DNA from 2 places in the Pseudoalteromonas sp. SG45-3 genome. Region 1 is predicted to be linked to the other one. Evidence: predicted binding sites of a transcription regulator. Region 1 holds the regulator's gene; the other holds the start of a gene.

What was found. The regulator MetJ, encoded in region 1, represses methionine synthesis genes. The targets are predictions, from matches to a motif close to TAGACGTCTAGACGTCTA.
Positions count from the first base shown of each region.
Region 2: H5126_RS06260 (methylenetetrahydrofolate reductase) is a predicted target of MetJ. The motif match lies at 2,794-2,811, and genes of this name have one in related genera.

Region 1 covers NZ_JACJEN010000007.1:157,873-163,887, reverse strand. Annotated here, with positions in the region: gene priA (primosomal protein N') at 1-1,255, opposite strand, end outside; gene rpmE (50S ribosomal protein L31) at 1,486-1,701, shown strand; gene H5126_RS10735 (malic enzyme-like NAD(P)-binding protein) at 2,228-3,469, shown strand; gene metJ (met regulon transcriptional regulator MetJ) at 3,534-3,854, opposite strand; gene metB (cystathionine gamma-synthase) at 4,144-5,391, shown strand; gene metL (bifunctional aspartate kinase/homoserine dehydrogenase II) at 5,561-6,015, shown strand, end outside.
Region 2 covers NZ_JACJEN010000004.1:33,767-39,781, forward strand. Annotated here, with positions in the region: gene H5126_RS06255 (pitrilysin family protein) at 1-2,595, opposite strand, end outside; gene H5126_RS06260 (methylenetetrahydrofolate reductase) at 2,855-3,811, shown strand; gene H5126_RS06265 (hypothetical protein) at 4,042-6,015, shown strand, end outside.

The DNA.
Region 1 (6,015 bases):
TACCGCGATTTAAGTGTTGGCGCATAGTTGCAAGGCTTGCATGTGCAATACCTGCTTGGTCGGGTTGGCCTTTCATATCGAGTAACTTAAATTGGTTATCTGTCGCAGTTTGCGCGCGCTCGGTTAAACTTAGTAGCTGATATTTGTTATTAATTGCTTTGTGAAGTGTTTCAAGTGCGGGTGTAGCACTGCCTAATATTAGTGGTATTTTATGCTGAAAAGCTCTGTATGCGGCCAAATCACGAGCATGGTAACGAAGGGTATCTTGTTGCTTAAATGATGAATCGTGCTCTTCATCGACAACTATCATACCGAGTTTTAAAAATGGCAGAAAAATACTCGAACGTGTGCCTATAACTATTGCACAACTGCCTTTTTCGCAAAAACGCCATGTTTGCAATCGCTCGTTGTCGGTAAGGGCTGAATGCCAAAGCATAATGGGTGTATCAGGAAAGCGGCGACGAAAACGGTTTACAGTTTGTGGCGTTAAGCCTATTTCTGGCACTAATACTAATGCTTGCTCGCCACGTTTGAGTACTTCTTCTAGGCACTGTAAATACACTTCTGTTTTACCACTGCCAGTTACGCCTTCTAATAAAAAGCTGCTAAATCCACTACTTTGATTTATTGCCGTACAGGCAACCGCTTGTTCTTTATTAAGTACTGGTTTACTACCGACAGTTGGAGCAACACTTTGCCATTGGTTATCGTGCTCAATAGTTTGTGTTATGAGTTCTTTATCTATTAGGCTATCGATTGTTTTTTTACTAAAGCCAAGAGCTTTTAATTCGGTTAACGATGATTTCCCCGATTGCGACAACTGCTTTAATAAATTGAGTTGTGTTTTGGCTTTTAATGACGGTACTTTTGAGCCTTTTTCTGTCAGAGCAACCATGTTAATACTGGTTTTATCTGGCGATTCACCTTGGCGAAGTGCACTCGGTAGCGCTATGTGAATAGTTTCGCCTAAGGGATAGCAATAATAGCGGGCAGTAAAGCTAAGGAGTTCTAAATGTTGGGCGCTTAAAATAGGGGTGTCGTCTATTACCTCTATAATATTCTTAATTTTATCTAAAGGGACGTCGGTACTGTTTTTAATGCCCAGAACAACAGCTACTTTTTTTTGATTACCAAAAGGTACTAAAACCCGCATGCCCGGTAGTATGGGTGTTGATAAGCCACTGAGCTGCTCTTCTATTTTATAATCAAAGGTGCGTGGAAGCGGGACTTTAATAGCAACTTCAACAAAACTCATAACAACTCAACCCGTAAAATTAATGCTGTAATGTACTAAAAATACCGCTAAAAACCTACTAGCAATAGTACTTGAGAAAGAGATTGTTCACTTTTTTAGCGAAAAGATAAATAAATACTTGTGCAGGGGAAGGTTGTTGGATAAAATCCGCCACCAACAAATTTGTTTTAACGACGTATGGTGCCAGACTTCGGGTTTGGAGAGCGATGCGGCCTTAACTAGAGGTTCCTATGAAAGAAGGTATTCACCCTAAGTACGAAGTAATTTCTGCAACATGTTCATGCGGAAACAAATTCGAAACTAGCTCAACTCTTTGTAAAGACATTCACTTAGACGTATGTTCTGCGTGTCACCCGTTTTACACTGGTAAGCAAAAGATTTTAGACACTGGCGGCCGTGTTGATCGCTTCAACAAGCGCTTCGGTGCACTTAGCAGCAAGAAGTAATTATTGCTGTTTAGTTAAAAAAAGCACCTTAGGGTGCTTTTTTTGTGTCTAAAATTTACCACTTCTTATCTTATTTAGCTTGCTCGAGCTACATCACACCTTGCATAACTATTTCCTATTCTTATTCTGAGTATGCATAAACCTTTGCAGACAAATTGATAGATATTCTCTATATTTTAAATAGTACAAATTTTAACTAGGTTGATAAAAGTAGCTAACGTGGGCTTATCTGTTTTTAAAGTAGTGTAGTAGGCTGTTATTTTAAGTTTATGATGATACGTTAAACATACATTTTTTTAATATTTTAATAGACATAAACGCACCTCAAAACTTACTTTTTTGGTGAATTTTTATTTATCAAATGTTTATATAATCCTGCAAAGTTACTGAAAAACCTCTTAAAATTAAAGGATATAGCATATAACAGGATAGACCTGATATTGCTTGGAATTTAAAAATAATAAGGGTATCGTACCCCAAGACTCCACCTCTCACTTTAACTTAAATTGCAGGATACCATCGCGTTATGTCTGACTTTCGTGAACAAGCACTACATTATCACTCACATCCCGTACCTGGTAAAATTAGCATTGAGCTAACAAAACCAGCTGAAACAGTTCAAGACTTAGCCCTAGCTTATAGCCCAGGTGTCGCTGAGCCTGTACGTGAAATTGCCGCAGATCCTGCAAATGCATATAAATATACCGGTAAGGGTAACATGGTTGCGGTTATCACTAATGGTACTGCAATTTTGGGCTTGGGTAATTTAGGTCCTTTAGCGTCTAAACCAGTAATGGAAGGCAAGGCGTTATTGTTTAAACGTTTTGCAGGGCTTGATTCTATTGATATTGAAGTAAAGCACAAAACAACAGAAGACTTTATTAACACGGTTGCCAATATTGCTGACACATTCGGTGGTATTAACCTTGAAGATATTAAAGCACCAGAGTGTTTTGAAATTGAAAAAGCATTAATAGAGCGTTGTAGCATTCCTGTTTTTCATGATGATCAACACGGCACCGCCATTGTTACGGCTGCCGGCATGTTAAATGCACTAGAAGTACAAGGTAAATCAATTGAAGATGCAATAATTGTATGTTTAGGTGCAGGCGCTGCTGCAGTTGCGTGTATGGAACTGTTAATTAAGTGTGGTGCACTGCGTGAACACATTTATATGCTTGACCGCAAAGGTGTTATTCATACTCGTCGCGATGATTTAAATGAATATAAACAGCTTTTTGCTAACAATACCGATAAACGCACATTGCAAGATGTAATTGCAGATGCTGATGTGTTTGTTGGTGTTTCGGGTCCTAACTTGTTAGCTGCCGAAGATTTAAAACTAATGGCAGAAAAGCCGGTCGTGTTTGCATGTTCAAACCCAGATCCAGAGATCGATCCTGCACTTGCACACGGCGCACGCAATGATTTAATTATGGCAACAGGGCGCTCTGATTACCCTAACCAAGTAAATAATGTTTTATGTTTTCCGTTTATTTTCCGTGGTGCACTTGATGTACGTGCAAGCGCGATTAACGATGAAATGAAAATTGCTGCAGTTGAGGCTATTCGTAGTATTGCCAAAGAGCCTGTACCTGCAGAAGTTTTAAAAGCCGCAGGCGTAGATAAGCTAGAGTTTGGTGCGCAGTATATTATTCCAAAACCAATGGATCCGCGTTTACTACCGCGTATAGCTAAAGCTGTAGCACTTGCTGCGGTAGAGTCGGGTGTTGCGCAAATTGACTTGCCTGAAAACTATATGGCGTAATATATAACGCTTAAACAAAAAAACCTCAGCAATGCTGAGGTTTTTTGATTAAAAAGGTAACGATTTATTCTTCGTTTAAAATAGGCACTTCTAAACCCATTTCTTGCATTATCTTTTTAACTTCTTCTGGTACTTTTTCTGCGTTGTCTTTACGTAGGTCATCGTCATTTGGTAAAGGTTGGCCAGTAAATGCATGCAAAAACGCCTCACATAGCAATTCACTATTTGTTGCATGGCGAAGGTTGTTGATTTGACGACGCGTACGCTCATCCGTTAAAACTTTTAATACATTTAGCGGGATCGAAACGGTGATCTTTTTAACTTGCTCTGATTTTTTCCCGTGTTCTGCGTATGGGTGAATATACTCACCATTCCATTTAGCCATAAGATGTATCGTTGCCTCAGATTATTAATTTCTCACACGGTATAAAAAGCGTGTAAATATGCGTGAAATTCTATCGATTTAAAAAAGATAGTCAAATAATAGATACCGATCTATCTTAATAAGCCTATTTGGGATGTAAAAATAAGCTCACTTTTGTGAGCTAAAATGTGGTACTAGCAAACGCCTTTCCTAACTTTAGCCATCTAGAGCTTTAAAATACTTTGACTTATTAAAACGGATAACTTACTCTTTTAGACGTCTAAACATCCAAATTAATCAGGTGACGAATATGAGCGAAAAAAACAAAGCGACCATTGCTGTACGTAACGGCGTTGATGCTGATAAACATCATGGTGCAGTGGTGCCGCCAATTTATTTATCAACGACTTATTCGTTTGCCGACTTTGATACCAAGCGTGAGTATGATTATGGCCGCAGTGGTAACCCTAATCGTGATATTTTAGCAGAGACGCTTGCTAAGCTTGAAGGCGGCGCTCGCGGCATAATTACGGCCACTGGTATGGCAGCCGTGCATTTAGCTACTCAGCTACTTAACAGTGACGACACGTTAGTAATTCCACATGATTGTTATGGTGGTAGCTATCGTTTATTTACATCGTTACAAAAACGCGGACTATTGAAGCTTGAAGTATTAGATTTAACAAAAGAAGAAAGCCTTCAACAAATTTTAGCAATTAAACCTAAGCTTATTTGGATAGAGACTCCAAGTAACCCAGTACTTCGTTTAACCGATATTAAAGCGGTTACCGATGTTGCTAAGCAATGCGGTGCATTGGTTGCCGCAGATAACACGTTTTTGTCTCCTGCCTTACAAAACCCTATTAAGTTTGGTGTAGATATTGTGGTGCATTCAACTACTAAATATATTAACGGGCACTCAGATGTAGTGGGCGGCGCTGTTATTGCTGCAACACAAGAGCTTGGTGATGAGCTTGCTTGGTGGGCAAATAATATTGGTATTACGGGCGCTCCTTTTGATAGTTATTTAACGCTTCGTGGTCTACGTACTTTAAATGTGCGCTTAAGGCAGCACCAAGAAAATGCGCTAGCAATAGCTAAGTACCTTGAAAGTTCCAATTTTGTAAGCCAAGTTTACTATCCTGGACTTGAGTCGCATCCTCAACATGAACTTGCTAAAGCACAACAACTTGGCTTTGGTGGCATGGTTAGTTTTGATATTAAAGGCGATATAAACGACGCGGCAGCATTTTTAACTAGCCTTAAAACGTTTAGTTTAGCTGAGTCACTAGGTGGCGTAGAGAGCTTAATTTGTCACCCTGCAACTATGACGCACGCAGGTATGGAGGCAAAGGCACGTTTAGAAGCGGGTGTGGGCGATACGCTTATTCGTATTTCGGTTGGGATTGAAGATATACACGATTTAATAGCTGACTTTGAACGAGTATTTGAACTTGTAAAACCAGGGCAAAATAAAAATGTTGGCCGTGTAGGCAAAGGTGCTGGCACTTCTGGTGGAAACGTTAAATTAAGTGCAGCCCGTCCAGCGCTTTGGTAATTAATACCAATCCGCAATAATACCTAATCAATTTGAGGGATTAAACCGCACGATAACATCGTTAAAAATTCCTAATATAGAACAACTAAATAGCGAAATTTTTGCCTTGTTATCGATACGGTTTTCTTACCTCAAAATAGACAACTTAATTAAGCGAATTGGTATAAATATGGTCAATTGTGTACATAAATTTGGTGGTTCAAGCTTAAGCTCTAGTGAGCGCTATCAAAGCGTAGCTAAAATAATTATTGGGCATACTCAGCCGGGCGACTGTGTTGTGGTGTCTGCTGCAGGTAAAACTACAGATACACTTGTGTCGTTGTGGCAAAGTTATCAGCTGCAAGACACGCAAGCTGTCGCTGATATTTTACTGCAGTTAAATAACCATCAAAGCGATTTAATTGAGCAGTTATTACAAGCTGATTTAAAGCGCTGCGCACTTAGAACACTAAATACCGAGCTTAGTAATATTGCAGAACTTGCTCAAGCTGAGCAGCTAAAAGAGGCTGCGTTACTCGCGCACGGGGAACTGTGGTCAGCACGTTTACTCGCTACTTATTTACAGCAGCTAAATATTGAGGCGTGTGCTCAAGATGCCCGTAGTCTTTTTACCTTAAACGATGG
Region 2 (6,015 bases), on a different contig from region 1:
TGTGTTGTAAAATTCGCTATCAAGTGCGTAACCTAATTGGCGATTTTGACTTGCGACCATTTGCGGCACAAAGTTAATTAAAAAGTTACGCGTAGCTTCAAAGTCATCTTCGCTCATACCATTTTTAATTAGCTTATCTAGCTCAAACAAGGCTGTACGTGTTGCAAAGTGCGCATCGTTATTAGAGCGAAGTGGGCGTAACCACACTTGAAAAATTTGCTCAGAGCGCCCTAGGTTTGCATCAGGCTTGGTTTGAAACATACCACGTGGAAAATATTCAATGTATGCGTAATCGCCGTAGTTCATGCCGCGAGTTTCACGAATGCGCTCATATAAAAAGCTGTTAGAACTACGGTGCTCACCAAAGTACGAACGCACAAGCCAAAGGGCTGTCCAGTCTTCGCTACTTCTTATTGTATCAATAGGAAAACCAAACGATACAGCAGTCGATTGTGCCGATTTTTCTACAATAGTTGCATGATGACCTTTAAGCACTGGCGCATCAGGAATACTTAAACGGCTTTGCTCACCTTTTGGTAGCGTTGCAAAATCGCTCATCATTTTAGCTTTAAGGTTTGCAGGCACAGCCCCAATTAAGCCAACCGTGAGTTTAGATTGCGTAAGCTCGATGTTATAAAACGCTTTAACATCATCTAGCGTCAACGCTTCTAAATCCGAAATATCACCGTAGTTGTAACTTTCGTAAGGGTGATTTTTGTAAAGTGCACTGTATAGCACTTCTTTGCCTAGCTCTTCATCGTTAGATGCTTTTAAGCCTGATTTAATACCATCGATCATTTCTTTTTTAAGGCGTTTAAAGTCATCGTCTCTAAAGCCTGGGTTTAATAATTGATCGCTCACAAGTGAATACCACTGCGCTGCATTGTCTTTATGAATACGCCCTTGGAACGACAGCATTTCTTTATCTATTTGATAACCAAAGCTACCTGCAAGCGGATAAAGTGCTTTTTGAATATCTTTATAGCTTGTCGCCTCTGAGCCACCTTGTGCAAGCATTGCCGCAGTGAGCGCTGCAACACCTTTTTTGCCTTGAGGGTCGGCAGCCGCGCCGGTATTGAATAAAAAGTTAACATCGATTAACGGCGAGCTATTGGTTTTATCAAGTACTTTAAATGCAGGTGCCGCAGGTGCTTGTTCAAGCTTTGCAGTAAGCGCATTTAAATTAACTTCTTGCTCAAAACCTGGGGCTTTATCAAGTGCCGACATTGTTAATGTGGTACGTGCGTTATCAGTAAAGTATTTATTAGCAACGGCTTTAATATCTGCGCTGGTGATGTTATCTGCCGATTTATACAGCTGGTTTATAACCTCAGGATCGCGCTCAAAATGCATGTAGCTGGCAAGGGTTGATGCAATCGCTTGCGACGAATCTAAGCCATTAATAAAGCTGTATTTAAGATTCGATTTTAAATCACTTAGCTTTTGCTCATCAACAAGCTCAGTGCGTGCTTTTGCATAAGTTCGATTAATGGCATCGCGCGCAGTGGCTAAATCGCCTGCGTTTTCTACTTTAACAAATACGTGTAATAAACCCGGATCTTTAGTCTCTGGGTTATAGGTAAACATTTGGCTGGCAATTTGTTTGTCGACCACTAGCTCTTGATATAAATCTGAATTACTAGAAAAATAAAGCTGTGAGATTAAATCAAGCGCCGCTCTGTCTTTTTTAGCAGGCTCCCACGCAGCGCCTTTGTACGATACGAGTAACCAATGCCCTGGTAGCGCTTCATCTTGCTGGTGTAAATATTTTGGTGCTTGTTGAACAGGTTCTGCTTTAATGTCAGCAACATAGTTACCCTTTTTCCAGCTGCCCCAATGCTTTTTAACCATTGCCATTGTTGCTTGTGGGTCTACATCGCCCACGATGACAAGTGACACATACTCAGGCTTATAAAACTTGGCAAAAAATTCTTTACCATAGGCCATTTGATCAGGCATGGCTTCTATGTCTTTAAAAAAGCCCATAGTGGTGTGTTTATACGTGTGCTTATCAAACGCTTTTTCGCGTACAGCGCTTAATAATTTACGAATTGGGCTCGCGTTGTTTTTCAAGTACTCACCTTTTACCGTTTGTGCTTCGGTTCTAAATTGCTCTTCGGTGTAGGTTAAATTTTGAAAAATATCAGCTTCAAGCTCAAGTACTTTATCAAGGTGCTGCTTTGAAAAGTTTAAATGGTAATTTGTGTAATCGTTTGTTGTATATGCGCGGTTATCAACACCTGAATTTTTTAATATGTCTGAGTACACATCTTCAGGGTATTTTTGTGAGCCTTTAAACATCATGTGTTCAAAAAAGTGAGCAAAGCCTGTTTTGCCCTCTTCAACTTCGTTACGCGATCCAACCGATACCGGAATTTGCAGCGACACTACATCAGGGTAATCGGTTTTAACAACCATGACACGTAAGCCGTTTTCTAGCTCTTCAATTAAGTAATCTTGTGAAAAAACACGGTCATCAGCTTTATTTACTTGTTCTTGTTGTGCTGTTGTTTGCGTGCTTTGGTTTTGTTGCATGGCGCAACCCGTTAACGCCAGCGATACCGCTAAGCTGGTTGCTAATAATTTAAATTTCATTGTTGTCCCTTTTTAAATTGAGCAAATTTGTTGTTAGATTTAATACTAACTCACCCTCGATTATGCCCCAAAGCCAATAAATATAAGAGTCCCAAGGGAATTTATTATGTAAACAACTGTGTCAATTATAAATTATGGGAACAAGCACTATGAATAAACATCATGTTAATTGAAAAATTTTCACTAAATAAATCTATCTAGACGTCTAAATGGCTGCTATATTAAATCCATCAAAACGCACTTGGCTGGAATGAGGATTATGGCTTTATCATTAAAAGAGAAAATAGAGGACACCAACCAAGGTGTTTATCTTATTGGTACTACCCCGCCTAAAATAGGCACCGATAAAGCGCAATTAAAAACTATTGCAGAAAAGCTATTAGGTCGCTTACACGAAATTGAATACGACGGCGTAATAATTTACGACATTCAAGACGAAAGCAGTCGAACCAATCAAGCGCGCCCGTTTGCGTTTAAACAAACCGTTGATCCGCGTGAATACAGCCATTTACTGCGTAATTTATCTGCACAAGATGTAATTACTTATAAAAGTGTGGCGCAGCGTGGCGTAGGCGAATTTAAAGATTGGCTAAGTGAAACTAAAAACGACTACGATTTACAAAATGTAGTTTTAGTAGGTAGCCCGTCATCGGTAGGCGATATAAAGCTAAGCCTGCCAGATGCGTATAAAGCATTGGCTGAGCAATCAGATGATTTCTTTTTAGGTGGCGTTACAATTGCCGAGCGCCATTCAAGTAAACGAAATGAGCACGAACGATTAATAGAAAAAACAGCACAGGGTTGTAAGTTTTTTATATCGCAAGCTGTTTACGACGCACAAGCTACTATAGAGTTAATTACTAGCTACGCACGTACATGTAAAGCACAGGGTATTACACCTCAACGTATTATATTAACGTTTACCCCGTGCGGCGGCGAAAAAACCTTAGAGTTTATGCAATGGTTGGGTATCTCAGTGCCAGAGGCTACAAAATGGCGCATGCTTGATGCAGACAATACATTAAGCGAATCAGTTCGTATTTGCCGCGAAAACCTCGACTTAATACTTAAAAGCTGTGCACATTTAGACGTGCCGTTGGGCTTAAATATTGAAAGCTTAACAAACCGTAAAGAAGAAATTGACGCGTCAATTAACTTATACCGTTTATTAAAAGCCATTATGGAATTGAACCTTGCGGAAAAGCTAATAGCTTAGAGCTTGAGCCTAAACCAATTCACACCCTTCTTGGCAAGCCTAGTGGCTTGCTTTTTTTATTAATCTTAAATTAAAAATGGTTATGAGCTTTTAATTAAGCCTATAATTTCACCTCTCTTAACTTGCTGATTGACCGAGTAATTCATATAGCAGTACTATCACTTAATTGTTAACGATAGAGCGTTAACAATTTTCTGTAAATGATAACTGTGGATAGGGAGATCAGATAAATGGAATCAATTAACTTAACACTCAAAGTTATAGGTGAACTATACGCAGGTAGCTGTTTAGAGTTGACAGCGAACAACGCTCTCTCCAACATTTCTAATATTATAACTTATATAGCAACAGTGTTAGTTACACTAACGGCTATCGCGCTTCCGCTAACACAACAGTCATTGCAATGGATGGAAGACAAGTACGATTCTGAAAGTGTAGTTAAATACTTAAATGACAAAGCCCCCATTCAAGCTAATTCAATAGTACCAAAAGTACTAATATACTTACTGTTTTCGCTAATCTTTTTTTTGGCACATGAGCTTTTAACAATACCTTTAAAAGCGTTCCTCTTTATCACTATCATTACCTATTTTGCATATGTCGTAGTAATGTATTCTAGGTATTTTGCATACGTATTTAAGAACCTGAGTAGTACAACGTATATATATGACAAAATATTAGAAAAAACTGAGAGTTTAGATGAAATCACAGTCACTGAAATTGCAGTTTTAATGGATATTGAAAAAGTTAGATTAATCAAAAAACAAGAAATTAATGAGTTAAGTAGTCAAGCTAGGGATCTTGGGCATTTATTAAAAAGTTCAGATATCCATGAATCTATTGAAAGTATGAATACCTATCTTAATAGCCTACATAAAATTTTATATAGCTTACCTAAAACAGCGCCCGAGGAAAAATATACAAAAACAGCTAACTTCTTATCTTATCTAACATTTCAGCTACTTGGTGATTCAAAACATGATATATCTTTAAGTAGATTAAATGAAATTATAGTGTGGGTTGAGAGCAAAAGGGACGATACATATAAACCGCTTACATCCGGTAGGTTTTTAATTGAATTCGAACATTTTAAGAACAGAGTTAATATTTGCATTCCTGACTTAATAAAGCATTTGAGAACTCTGATATGGCACTCTAAGAAAGAAAATATACATATCATAACAGAGCTTTATAAAAATATTTGTAAATCATTATGGCAGAGAGAGAAAAATGGCTCTTATTTTTACTTTTTCTTTCACTTCAAAATTGGTGAGCACTTATACAAAACTAACCTACATAAAGAACTAGAAGAATTATTTAAAAATAATGAATCAAAAGTCACTAAATCTCAGATCACGTTAGTCCTAAAAAATGCAGGCGTCCAGGATGACAAAAAGGTCGATGAATTTATGCTAGAGGTTTGGGACAACGCATATGTTAAGGCTGCAGAACAGTTAACATATACTTTCCTTCTGTATTTCCATAATAAAGAGAGTCACCTCCTAACAATAAGGAATATAAACAACCCAATAAAAACAAATTTTAACAACCTTACATCAGAGCTATTACCGAGTTCGATAGATGAAATATTTTCGCACATTACAAATTCAGAAAAGTTAGATTATTTTGTCTTTGGAGATTCACCAAGAGAGAACATAATTCATTCATCAGGGATGCTTCTAATCTATGAGGTTATTAAATGCATTTACAATAATAAAAAACCTTTATTTTCCTGTAAGCAGTTCCAATATCAAGACTTAAGTATTCTTATCTATTCGGCTAAAAGGTTAGAGATTATTGTAAAAAACATCGTCTTAATTAACGAAGTATCCCATTTCATATCGAGTCATTACTTAACTATTGATGAAGTTTTAAATGCAGCAAATACTCTTCTAGCTACGATGATAAAAGAGTTAGACGAATATAAATTAGAGCTTGAAAAAAATGGAGATTTAGACCCAAATGCTTTTAAAAAAATTAAGAAAGTATTTGAAGACGAAATAGAAAATAGCCCTATAACTTTAATAGGGTTGAAGCAAATAAAATTAGTAAATGAAAGCATATCTTCATTTAGTGTAAAGCTACCTAGAACAACTTTTTTAAGAAACAACAATATAGACACAGACTTTTGGAATATAGGCTCTATTTTAACAAAACATATAATGAATGAGCTTAATTTGATATTACGAAAGCGTGGATGCTCG